3 regions of the Salinivibrio sp. ML198 genome follow, and region 2 is predicted to be linked to each of the others. Evidence: predicted binding sites of a transcription regulator. Region 2 holds the regulator's gene; each other region holds the start of a gene.
What was found. Region 2 encodes CRP, which controls carbon source genes, mostly activating them, when cyclic AMP is high. Its sites were predicted from a motif close to TGTGANNNNNNTCACA; they were not measured.
Positions count from the first base shown of each region.

Region 1: a site for CRP is predicted at 2,537-2,552, ahead of BZG25_RS09005 (glycogen/starch/alpha-glucan phosphorylase). Genes of this name have one in related genera too.
Region 3: a site for CRP is predicted at 2,660-2,675, ahead of gltB (glutamate synthase large subunit). Genes of this name have one in related genera too.

Region 1 is NZ_MUEZ01000010.1:113,720-117,991, reverse strand. It holds gene BZG25_RS09005 (glycogen/starch/alpha-glucan phosphorylase) at 1-2,358, opposite strand, end outside; gene malT (HTH-type transcriptional regulator MalT) at 2,864-4,272, shown strand, end outside.
Region 2 is NZ_MUEZ01000007.1:14,033-18,304, forward strand. It holds gene BZG25_RS06190 (hydrolase) at 1-335, shown strand, start outside; gene BZG25_RS06195 (YheU family protein) at 444-662, shown strand; gene BZG25_RS06200 (phosphoribulokinase) at 719-1,588, shown strand; gene crp (cAMP-activated global transcriptional regulator CRP) at 1,838-2,470, shown strand; gene BZG25_RS06210 (ABC transporter substrate-binding protein) at 2,601-3,467, shown strand; gene BZG25_RS06215 (DUF1338 domain-containing protein) at 3,535-4,272, opposite strand, start outside.
Region 3 is NZ_MUEZ01000004.1:67,784-72,055, reverse strand. It holds gene gltB (glutamate synthase large subunit) at 1-2,575, opposite strand, end outside; gene BZG25_RS03780 (diguanylate cyclase) at 3,190-4,272, shown strand, end outside.

The DNA.
Region 1 (4,272 bases), on a different contig from region 2:
AATGGCTTTACGTGCCCATTGCGACGCGTCACGGTAATCACGGTCAATGTCATTGTGTGCGCGCACGTAATCGGCAAAGTCAGCCAAACACAGGTACGGGTCGCCGCTACCCATGACACTGTCAAAGACAGGACGCAACGCCCCAGGCTGACCTGGCGTAAACGTCTCATCCAACAGACTGTCCAAGGCGGCCTTCAATAGAGGCTGGCTATGATAGACCGCTTCAGGCTGATAGCCTTTTTTGCGCAACGCCGTGACGCCATCGACATCAAGACCAAAGATATAGATGTTGTCGTCACCCACTTCTTCACGGATTTCCACGTTCGCGCCATCCATGGTGCCAATGGTGAGCGCGCCGTTGAGTGCCATTTTCATGTTACCCGTGCCAGACGCTTCTTTACCGGCCATAGAAATCTGCTCAGACACATCGGCAGCAGGAATAATGATTTCCGCCATACTGACACGATAATCAGGAATAAATACCACTTTGAGCTTGTCACCGACTCGTGGATCATTATTAATGGTTTCAGCCACCTTATTAATCGCATAGATGATCGATTTTGCTAATTCATAGCCAGGTGCCGCTTTCGCAGCAAAAAAGACCACACGCGGCGCCATATCGAAATTCGGCTCATTGATGAGGCGCTGGTACAGTGAAATGACGTGTAATAGATTAAGGTGCTGGCGCTTATATTCATGCAGACGCTTAATTTGTACATCAAAAATCGCATCGGTATTTAGGGTGATATCGAGGTGCTCTTTGACCCATCCCGCCAAACGCTGCTTGTTGCGCTTTTTGACATCCATAAATGTCTTTTGAAAAGCAGTGTCATCCGCATATTGTGCAATCTGCTCGAGTTGCTCCAATTGCGCTGGCCACTGCTCACCGATTTTTTCACTGATCAAGTTGGACAAATCAGGATTACAGAACTTCAACCAACGACGCGGTGTGATGCCATTGGTCACATTTTGAATACGCCCTGGGTATAGCGCGTCAAATTCTGGGAATAAATCACGCTTAACCAACTGAGAATGCAAGGCGGCAACGCCATTCACCGCATAAGAGCCAACCACACATAAATTAGCCATGCGCACCATGCGCTCACCTTTGTCGTCAATCACAGACAACACCTGCTTTTTGGCCACATCGCCGGGCCACTTCGCTTCTACCTCTTGCATGAAGCGATGGTTGATCTCAAAAATGATCTCCATATGACGCGGCAGCAAACTGGCAATCAACGCCTCACTCCAGGTTTCCAGCGCTTCGGGCAGTAAGGTGTGGTTGGTGTAAGCAAAGGTACGACTGGCGATGGACCAAGCCTCATCCCAGCCCAGACGATAATCATCCAGCAATACGCGCATCAGCTCAGGAATAGCGATGGTGGGGTGAGTATCGTTCAACTGAATGGTTTCGTAGTCTGGTAATGCGGCCAATGCATGCCCTGCCTCTAGATGACGACGGAGAATGTCTGCTACAGAAGCTGCACTGTGGAAATACTGCTGCATTAAGCGCAATGTTTTACCCGCATCGTGGTTATCGTTGGGGTACAAGACTTTGGTCAAATTCCCTGCAGCGATGGCGGATTGCTGAGCTTGGGTATAGTCACCGTCATTAAAGGCATCAAGAGCAAACGGCGTTAACGCCCGTCCTTCCCATAAGCGAAGCGGATAGACCGTATTGCTTTGATAACCCACAATCGGCAGATCCCAGGGCATGGCCTGAATTTTCATGCCCGGCACCCACTGACGGTACGTGTGCCCTGAGTCCTCAATCACCTCTACATGGCCATAAAAGCCAATGGTTTGCGCTAAGTCAGGACGTACCACTTCCCACGGGTAACCTTCAGGCTCACGCCACGCATCCGGTGCTTCTTGTTGTGCGCCCTCTTTGAATGACTGGCGGAACAAACCATATTCATAGTGCAAGCCATAGCCGACCGCAGGATACTGTTGGGCCGCCAATGAATCCATAAAGCAAGCGGCGAGACGCCCCAAGCCGCCATTGCCCAAAGACGGATCACGCTCTTGTTCAAGTAAATCCGTTAACCCGAGGCCAAGCTCACTCACGGCATCGGCAATCGCATCGTACAAGCCCATGCTAATTAAATTGTTGCCGGTTAACCGACCAATCAAAAACTCGAGGGATAAATAGTTAACACTTTTAGCTTGTTTAATGGCTTGATCGTGTTCAGTGGCTACTAGGTCACTTGTGGTATGTTCGGCTAATGCACGGCCCAATGCGAGGTACCAGTCGCGTAGCTGAGCGGTGTCTGGCGCGTGACCTAACTGGGTTAGGTGTTGAACCATACTGATTTTAAACGCACTTTTATCAAACGCATGTTGCTGTTTTGGTGTCATGTCGTCGCTCTCGATAATGGAATGAAACCTTGATGGTTATTCATCCTGCCCAACCCGAGCACGGCAAACATCCTCCCACGTCATTCTCATCAAAGGAGGAGACCACAGGGCGTAGAGAGCCAGGTCACATAGCAATAGTGAGCCGCCTCTCATCAAATCCATGAGCAGCCCTTTATCGAGTGACCTAAGTCACGCTATGAAACAAAAAAGGCGCTACGCCCACGGTGAAAAACATCGCTTTCCTTTTGTGATTTTTGTGCGCTAACGCAAATTAAGCCCTAATAAACCGAGATGGATGTGTATCTCAATCATTAAAAAGGCCACCAATATGACGTTTAAGTGATATAAATCACAATTAAAAGGCGTAGCTGCACTAAATTGGGGCATCCGTTAAGAGATCAGGGATAGATCATAGTTTGTGCGTTTGAAGTTACATACACTGCAATCAGGATAGAGGTGCGCACCAAAAAGGTCGCACCGCATTTGCAGTGAAGGACAGTGTCTTATGTGGATCCCATCAAAGCTGACTCGGCCTGGACGGCTTTATAACGCGATATTACGCCCGCGTGTGCTCGATATTTTACAACAAGCCCCTCACTATAAGCTGGTGCTGTTTCGCTCTCCGGCCGGATATGGCAAAACCACCATGGCTGCACAATGGCTCGCGGATCAATCCAATGTCGGCTGGTTTAGCATTGATGATAGTGATAACGACAGCTTTCGCTACATTAACTACTTACTGCAAGCGCTGCACCACGCTACCCAAGAGGGCTGCGCCAACACGATAAAGCTGGCGGAAAAACGCCAATTCTCATCACTTCGTGCGCTCTTGTCTGATGTCTTTGCTGAACTGGCAGGGTTTCATGCCACTAGCTATTTGGTGTTGGATGACTATCAGCTCATTGATAACGAGGAGATTCATGAGGCGATGCGCTTTTTCATTAAGCACATGCCAGATAATCTCACTTTGGTGGTCACCTCACGCGCCAACCCTCCACTGGGCACCGCGAATTTGCGCGTACGCGACTTGATGATTGAGATCGGCAACGAGCTTCTCGCGTTCGATAACGAAGAAACGACGCGCTTTTTTAATCAACGTGTCGACGATGGCGTGGATGAATCCACGGCGAACGCATTATGCAACTACGTTGAAGGTTGGCCGTCAGCCTTGCAGCTCATTGCGATTCAAGCGCAGCACCAAAAGCGTACCCTGATGCAAAGCGCCGCGTCTTACGCTGGTTTTAACCATGCCCACCTTTGGGAATATTTGGCCGAAGAAGTGTTTGATTTGCTTGATGCTGAAACACGTCAGTTTCTCATGAAAGTCTCCGTACTAGAGATGTTTAATGACGAGTTGGTTTTCGCACTCACTGAACGCGAAGATGCATTGAATATGCTCGAGTCACTGAATCGCTATGGTTTGTTTATCTATGCGCTGGAGGGGGATAACAATTGGTTCCGGTTTCACCATTTATTCGCGGAGTTTTTGGCCCACGAGCGCCAAGCCAGGATCCCCCACCAGCAACAGCCCTTGCATAGACAAGCCGCACTGGCATGGTTGAAGTTACAATCTCCCCATCAAGCGTTGCGTCATGCACGCTACGCCAAAGACGATGCATTGTTGGCCGATATACTCAATCAGCACGGCTGGCGTATGTTTAATCGTGGTGAATTGTCGACACTAGAAGCCGCGATTATCAAGCTCAGTGATGAGCTTTTATACCAATACCCCAATTTGAGCTTACTGCGTGCTTGGTTAGCGCAAAGTCAGCACAGGTATCATGAAGTTGGCGAACTTTTAGCCAGTGCAGAAAAAGCCTATCAAACCCGACAAATCCCACTTGATATCGATTACCAAGGCAATGCCAATGCGTTGCTCGCCCAAGTGGCCATTAACGCGAATAATCCTGAGCA
Region 2 (4,272 bases):
CCGCTCCGCTTCATGGCTTTGACGATGCCCTCCACTATTATCGCGCCTGCAGTGGTTTATCGGTGCTCGACACCATCAAGGCCCCACTGGCGATTATTCATGCCAAAGACGATCCTTTTATGACCGACGCGGTGATCCCTACGTCCCCGTTACCCGCAAACATTGATTACCAACTCACTGAACATGGCGGCCATGTTGGCTTTGTCGCCGGTAGTTGGCGACAGCCACAGTTTTGGCTTGAGCACGCCGTCCCCCACTGGCTTGCCACTTATCTACCCGTACCATCACCTCATTCGGATCGTGTGAGTGACACGCGCACGATCAAGAAAGCGTAGAGAACCACTGCATTACGCGGAATGATCGGGTAAAATGCGAGCCAATTCACAACATTCACATCAGGCACCCTAGCATGCCATCCTGAGATCGATAAAAGGTGATGTAGTATGATGGTTCCATGGCAATCGATTCCCGACGAGACACTCACAGGTTTAATTGAGCATTTTGTGTTACGGGAAGGAACCGATTATGGTGAGCAAGAAGTCAGCTTTGCACAAAAAGTGGAGGACGTTCGCCAACAACTGCAATCCGGAGAAGCCGTGATTGTGTATTCTGAGTTGCACGAGACAGTGGATATTCGTCGTAAAGCAGCACTCGGATCCTAGCATCGCAGTACTCGCCGTATCGCGATACAAATTCAGACTGAATGACAGGGCGCGTCATGTCGGCTAAACATCCAATTATTGCGGTCACCGGCTCGTCAGGGGCCGGCACCACCACCACCTCGGAAGCCTTCCGAAAGATGTTCCAAATGATGAACATCAAAGCGGCCTGGCTAGAAGGGGACAGCTTTCATCGCTTTACCCGTCCCGAAATGGACGTCGAGATCCGTAAAGCGCGTGAGCAAGGTAAACATATCAGCTATTTTGGCCCCACCGCCAACGACTTCCCTCGGCTGGAACAGTTTTTTCGTGAGTATGGTGACCAAGGCACCGGGAAGTACCGCCGCTACTTACATACCTTTGATGAAGCGGTGCCCTATAACCAAATGCCTGGTACCTTCACGCCATGGCAAGACTTGGCCGACAATACCAATGTATTGTTTTACGAAGGGTTGCACGGCGGCGTGGTCGACGGTGACGTCAACGTTGCGCAGCACGTCGATCTCTTGATTGGTATGGTCCCCATCGTCAACTTAGAGTGGATTCAAAAATTTGTCCGTGATACGCGCGATAGAGGCCATTCTCGTGAAGCGGTGACCGACTCGATTGTGCGCTCAATGGATGATTATCTGCACTATATCACCCCGCAGTTTTCTCGCACCCATATCAACTTTCAGCGCGTTCCCACGGTAGATACCTCAAACCCATTAAATGCCAAAGGGATTCCGTCTTTGGATGAAAGCTTTGTGGTGATCCGCTTTCGTGGCATGAAAAACGTCGACTTCCCTTATCTGTTGCAAATGATCACCGGGTCGTTTATGTCGCGCCATAACACCTTAGTGGTGCCGGGAGGAAAAATGGGCTTTGCAATGGAATTGATCATACGTCCATTGATCCAGCAATTGATAGAAAAAGGCAAGATTGGCTGAGGCGTAGCGCATTCATGATGTATTACTTCTCAAGCCGTGATCTTAGCCACGTTTTTGCCAGTTTTTTAGGCGGTTGGCCTAGATCAAAATCAAGAAATCACCAACAAAAAAAGATACACTCTTGTTAACATACAGTGAGCTTGTAGCCCGCGTTCAGACTTCGTATTCTGTGCAATGATCTGATGGGTTACCCCTCAGACAAAGATAGGACGTTGTTGCCGGGCAACACATGCAGAGGAAATAAGTTATATGGTTCCAGGAAAACCTCAAACAGACCCTACACTCGAGTGGTTCCTTTCACATTGTCATATTCATAAGTATCCGTCGAAAAGCACGCTTATCCATGCTGGTGAAAAGGCGGAGACCTTGTATTACATCGTGAAAGGGTCTGTGGCCGTACTGATCAAAGATGAAGAAGGCAAGGAAATGATCCTGTCTTACCTTAACCAAGGTGACTTCATCGGTGAGCTCGGGCTTTTCGAAGAAGACCAAGAGCGCACTGCTTGGGTACGCGCCAAATCACCGTGTGAAGTGGCAGAAATTTCATTCAAAAAGTTCCGCCAGCTTATCCAAGTGAATCCTGATATCTTGATGCGCTTGTCCTCACAAATGGCGCGCCGCTTGCAGGTAACGAGCCAAAAGGTGGGGGATCTTGCCTTCCTGGACGTCACAGGGCGCATTGCGCAAACCCTATTGAACTTGGCGAAGCAGCCTGATGCCATGACGCATCCTGATGGTATGCAGATTAAGATCACCCGTCAGGAAATTGGCCAAATCGTTGGCTGCTCACGCGAAACAGTGGGACGTATCCTTAAAATGCTGGAAGAGCAAAACCTCATTTCCGCACACGGTAAAACCATCGTGGTATACGGCACACGCTAATCGCGCCGCTCTCTGTATCACCAACCGACGCCCTGGCGTCGGTTTTTTTATCTCCATTATCTGGCAAGCACGCGGATTGCTTCTACACTCAAAACGACATGGTTAACATAAAATTAACAAGGTGTCGTTTATGAAAAAACTCATGATTACCCTCACCGCCTTCGCGCTCTCTGTGTTTTCAGTCCATGCTGCGTCCAATACGACGATTGTCCACCCCGAGCCACGCGCCGGCTCGGCGCTTGATCTCTATGCCATTGAGCTCATCGAGTTTCTTGCCGAAAAGTCGGGAGAATCTGTTACCTTACAAGCCTTTGACGGCCAAATTGGCTCTCAATCTCGTAAGGTGGAAATGCTCAAGCAAGGCAAGCTCACCGTCGACTGGCTTGGTGCCGACCGTACACTGGAAGCTGAATTGATCCCCGTTCGCTATCCCGTGTTTCGTGGCTTACTCGGCCACCGCCTGTTTATTACCAACCAAGCCACCGAGCCCCAACTTGCTCAGATAAGTAGCGCGAGTGACTTGCAGTCTCTTACTATGATTCAGGGACAAGGTTGGGCCGACGTCAAGGTGCTTAACTCAGCGGGATTTCGCGTACGTGAAATATCGAGCTTTGAAAACATTTTCAAAGTGGTTGATACGGGCCGGGCCGATCTCTTCCCTCGTGCCTTGATTGAGCCTTTTAGTGAATTAGCCGAGCGGCCGCAATACGGTAACCTGTTAGTTGACCCACACCTGATGCTGATCTATCGCTTCCCAATGTTCCTGTTTGTGTCTCCGCAACATGCTGACGTCGCCGAGATGTTAAATGGCGCTTTTGAAGCGGCGTATCAAGACGGATCATTTATCGAGTTTTTCAATAATGCGCCTTTAGTTAAGGAAACCTTTGAAAAGGCGAACATTGGTGAGCGTACTGTCATCCGAGTCGACAACCCGCATTTAAGCAACGAAACACAAGCGATTCCAGACACGTTTTGGCTCGACATCGAGGCTCAATAGACGATAAAAAAGGGAGCGTATCACACGCTCCCTTTTCCCATGATGTCGATAAGCAATGTGTGACGCACTAATGGGTGCTTTCAAAGATTTTGTCTGCCGAAGCAGCCACAAAACCTTGGTAGAGTTCACCATTGGGCAACACATACCGCTTAGCAAACTCGTAAAAGCCACCCGGGATGGTTTGCGTGCAATCGGAGAAAGTAACGGGCACGCGGTCAGCCATGGTGGAGGATTGCTCCAGATACACAGATGCATCCCCTTTGACTTCCCCACCTGACTCGTTAATCGCAAAGCCATTATCACGCAATCGGTTGTTCACCGAGAGGCAATCATCATGCGCATTCAGCTGATTCACACTCACGGTAAAATGGTTCGCACCATAACCGTGTGCCGCCACCCAAGACGCATATTCACTCTCTTCGGCAAGCGTTTGATAGGTTGCCCAATCAATATCCCATAGGCGGCCCTGATGGAGAAAATCGCTGCCTGTAAGTGACGACGCATCAACTTGTGCCACCAGCTTCTCAACAATCGCCTGAAGCGCGGGCGAGCATTGCTCGACCATCAACTCACTGATAAAGACTTTCGGCATCAAGGGATCGGGGTGCTCAAAATGGCAAGCCTTGAGCTTTTTCGCTTCAAAGGTATAGTCACCTTTTTGCTGATACCCCAAGGCGAGAAATGGACGCGCGAGTACCTTTAGTCCAACCTTAGGCAAACCAAATGTCCGTAAGGCAATATGGTCATTGATCAAAGGTTGCCCTTCCTCTAATAAGGCATGCACCTTATGTGCCGAAGGGCACAG
Region 3 (4,272 bases), on a different contig from region 2:
GTTTGAACAGCTCCGTTGCCGGCTCTACACGCTCGAGCGCAACCGGTGAGGCCGCTTTTTTCAGTTGCATTAAATCGCGCAAGGTTGCCACAGGACGCTCATTCACGGTTTTAGCGTAGGTTTTGTAATCCATGGCCTCGCCAGATCGCACCGCGCTTTGCAAGTTGGTCACCACATCTGGGTTATACGCGTGGTACTCGCCATCGTGGACATACTTAAGCAGACCGCCATGTTCAAGCGGTTTACGCTTGATCCATGCTCGGCGAGATAGGTTGATCAAATCTTGTTGGAAATCATCAAAATTGGCCCCTTGAATGCGGCTAGCCACGCCTTTAAAGCAAAGCTCAATCACATCTTGGTGCAAGCCAACCGCCTCGAACAACTGCGAGCAACGGTAAGAGGCAATGGTCGAAATCCCCATTTTTGACATGATCTTGTAAAGGCCTTTATTAATGCCATTACGGAAGTTGACCATCACATCGCGATACGGCTTATCGACGGCGCCAATATCGACCAAGTTCGCCAGTGTTTCATAGGCTAAGTAAGGATAAACCGCCGTGGCACCAAACCCGAGTAACACCGCAAATTGATGGGGGTCGCGAGCACTGCCGGTTTCGATAATGATGTTGGCATCACAGCGTAGGTTTTGGTTAACCAAGCGTTTTTGCACCGCACCGACCGCCATTGCCGCAGGAATCGGAAGCGTATCTTTATTGATACTGCGGTCAGAGAGCACCACAAGAACGGTGCCATCACGGACACAACGCTCGGCCTGATCGCATAAATCGAGGATGGCTTGATGAAGATCTTTTTCGTTCGGATCGTAATTAATATCTAAAATGCTGTTGCGATAATAGGTATCGTCCAGCTCAAGCAGTTGCACCAGATCCGAGAACAAAAGAACCGGAGACTTAAACGCGACCCGCTCGGCGTGCCCATCGGTTTCACAGAACACATTCATTTCACGGCCAATACAGGTGGCCAGAGACATCACGTGGTTCTCGCGCAGCGGATCAATCGGTGGGTTAGTCACCTGGGCAAATTTTTGCCGGAAGTAATCGCTCACACAGCGTGGACGCGACGATAATACGGCCATTGGCGTATCATCACCCATGGAGCCAGTGGCTTCTTGGCCAATATCGCCCAGCACTTTGACGACCTGATCCACTTCCTCATTCGACATCCCAAACAGCTTTTGATAGGTCTTAAGCTGGGCGTCTTTAAGGTTACGGCTGCCTTCACTGGTGTCAGGATCTAAGTCTTCAAACGGTGTGAGACGACGGACATGTTGGTCCAGCCACTCACGATACGGATGACGGCTTTTTAGCTCATCATCGATTTCACCTGAGTGCCAAATCTTCCCTTCGCGGGTATCGATCACTAAAAGCTCACCCGGGCCCACGCGGCCTTTTTCTGACACTTCGTCAGGTGCGTAATCCCAGATCCCAATCTCGGAGGCGAGGGTAATAAACTTATCTTTGGTAACCACATAGCGCGCCGGACGCAGGCCGTTGCGGTCAAGATTACAGGCGGCATAGCGGCCGTCTGACATCACGATGCCCGCTGGCCCGTCCCATGGCTCCATATGCATGGAGTTAAAGTCATAAAATGCGCGCAGTTCATCATCCATATCTGGGTGATTTTGCCATGCGGGCGGCACCAGTAAGCGCATAGCCCGGAATAAGTCCATCCCACCGGCGAGAAAAACTTCCATCATGTTGTCGAGGCTTGAGGAATCAGACCCTGATTCATTCACAAACGGGGCGGCTTGATGTAAGTCAGGCAACAAAGGGGAGTTAAATTTGTATGCACGTGTGCGTGCCCACTGACGGTTCCCCTCAATGGTGTTGATTTCGCCGTTGTGGGCAAGGTATCTAAAGGGCTGTGCGAGCGGCCAGCGTGGTTGAGTATTGGTACTGAAACGCTGGTGGAACAAGCAGATAGATGACTCTAGGCGCAGATCCGCGAGATCGGTGTAAAAACGAGGCAGATCCGCTGGCATACACAACCCTTTGTAAACAATGGTTTGTGTGGATAGGCTGGTGACATAAAAGTCAGCATCGTCTGCCAAGGCTTTTTCTGCACGGCGACGCGCAATATACAGGCGTCGCTCTAAATCGCGTGCGCGCCAGCCTGCTGGACCATTGATAAACACTTGTTCAATGACCGGTTGAGACTGTTTGGCGATATCCCCGAGTACATCTGGGTTGGTCGGTACGGTCCGCCATCCCACCACTGATAGCGTTTCAGCGTTGATTTCTTGCTCGAAGCGTTGTTTGGCTTGTTGGGCTTTTGCCGGATCGGCACTGAGAAAAATCATGCCGACCGCATATAGACGGCTCAGCTTCCATTGGTTTTGCTCAGCAATAAGGCGGAAAAAGCGGTCGGGCTTTTGCAGTAGTAGCCCACAACCATCGCCTGTCTTGCCGTCAGAGTTGATGCCACCTCGGTGGGTCATGCGGTCAAGTGCAGCGATAGCAGTACGAACCAGTTTGTGGCTGGGCTCCCCCTCTTGATGGGCGATAAGGCCAAAACCACAGTTATCTTTTTCCAGCATTGGGTTGTACAGCGACATTGCAATTCTCCCTTGCTACTGCGTTACGCGCAGTGATTGCATTTATTGTCGTGATCCTCCTGACCACTCTGAACAGATTCGCTTTGTGACTGTGCGCTCGTTATGTTGTGATTTTTTAACGAGAAAAGTCGGTGATCTACACTCTAACTCACTGTTTTATCGATGGATTGACAGAGAATACACAGGCAAAGCGCTATTCAGCGACCTTCCAAATTAACGGTAAACCTTGCAAAGGTCAAATTTTTATATGCATCCTTTATGCATAGCAATAGAAGTATGTCTTTATTGTAAACAACTGATATAAAAGTATTTATTGTGGTTTTCTTGATGAATAATATCTATTCGCAATTATGCCATTTTGTTAAATAATTATTAAATAAAAGGCGAATTCGAGTAGATATTCTAGCTTTGATGATGAATAAAGAAGGGTGCGTTATATGCTTTCTCTTTCATAGCAAAAAGCACTGTCAATTGATGTAATAAAATAACAAATGATATTCGCAAAGCTGTGAACAGGACAATCACGCGTTCTATCAAAACTGTGGCAGAATACGTCGCCGGTGAGGTAGGGCGTGAATACGATCAAGGACAGTAATAAGGCAGACAGGAGTGGCATGGCGTTTTTTAGTTTTAGCTTGGTTTTCGTGTTAGGCGCTTTGCTTGGCTACGGTTGGCGCGCGCGTCGAGCGACACTGGCGTTATCCGATTGGCGGGTTTACATGGCCGGGTTAGACACGCCACATGCGATTGTCACGGCCGATGATGGTGATATCTTGTATGCCAATGCACCTTGTGTGGAGTCTTTTTCGCTGGTAGGTAGCCACAACCGGTTTAAAACCGCCAATGAAAAACAGCAGCAAGCGGTGCGCGCTTTTATTGTGGCGCAGCGTTGGCCTCAGCCATTTTCTAATGTTGAAGCCAAAGTCAGAGCCCCGGGCGCGAATCGGGTGCGGGTTGAGGTGACCTTATCTGGCTTGCCGATCCGCTGTCGCGGCAAGCGTGCCTGGCTCATTTCATTTTCTGCCTCTGAGTCCAACACGCAATGGCACCTGCAGCAACAAGAACAAGGTGTGCTTTTAAGCGTGATTAATTCCTTGGCGGAGCTCGTATGCTTTCAAGATGTTGAGGGAAACGTGGTGGGTACGAACGCCGCCTTTGACCGCTTCTGGCAGGGCCGAGAGCAGGAAGCAGTGCTTTGGCAAGCCGGTGAGCCGCTTTCCGAGCCGCGAACAGTACGTACCTGGGCGACACAACATCATGATCAGAGCTGCTTATTGGAAACGAATATCACAACGCTTAAAAATGATAAGCAGGAAGTGATAGGCACATTGAGTATTAGCCATGATGTGACCAATTGGCACCAGATGCAGGAGCGGTTACAAAAAGAAGCACAACAGCGTCACTCGGTTGAGCAAGTGCTGGAGCAGCGAAGTAACTTGCTCAGTGCGATTTTCCAAGCGAGTGTCGACCCTATCGGTATTTTTGATCAAGACTATTATCACTTGGCGTGTAATCAAGCGTATGCCGATGCGCTTGGCACCACCATTGAAGCGCTCGAGAATGCACCGGCGCAATATGTGGTAGATCCGGAGATATTTGATCAACACAAAGCGCGTGATAAACAGGTGCTAGAAACGGGTGGAACCATTACCTATGAAGATGTCATTTTAACGGATACGGGTGAGCAAACTTGGTAT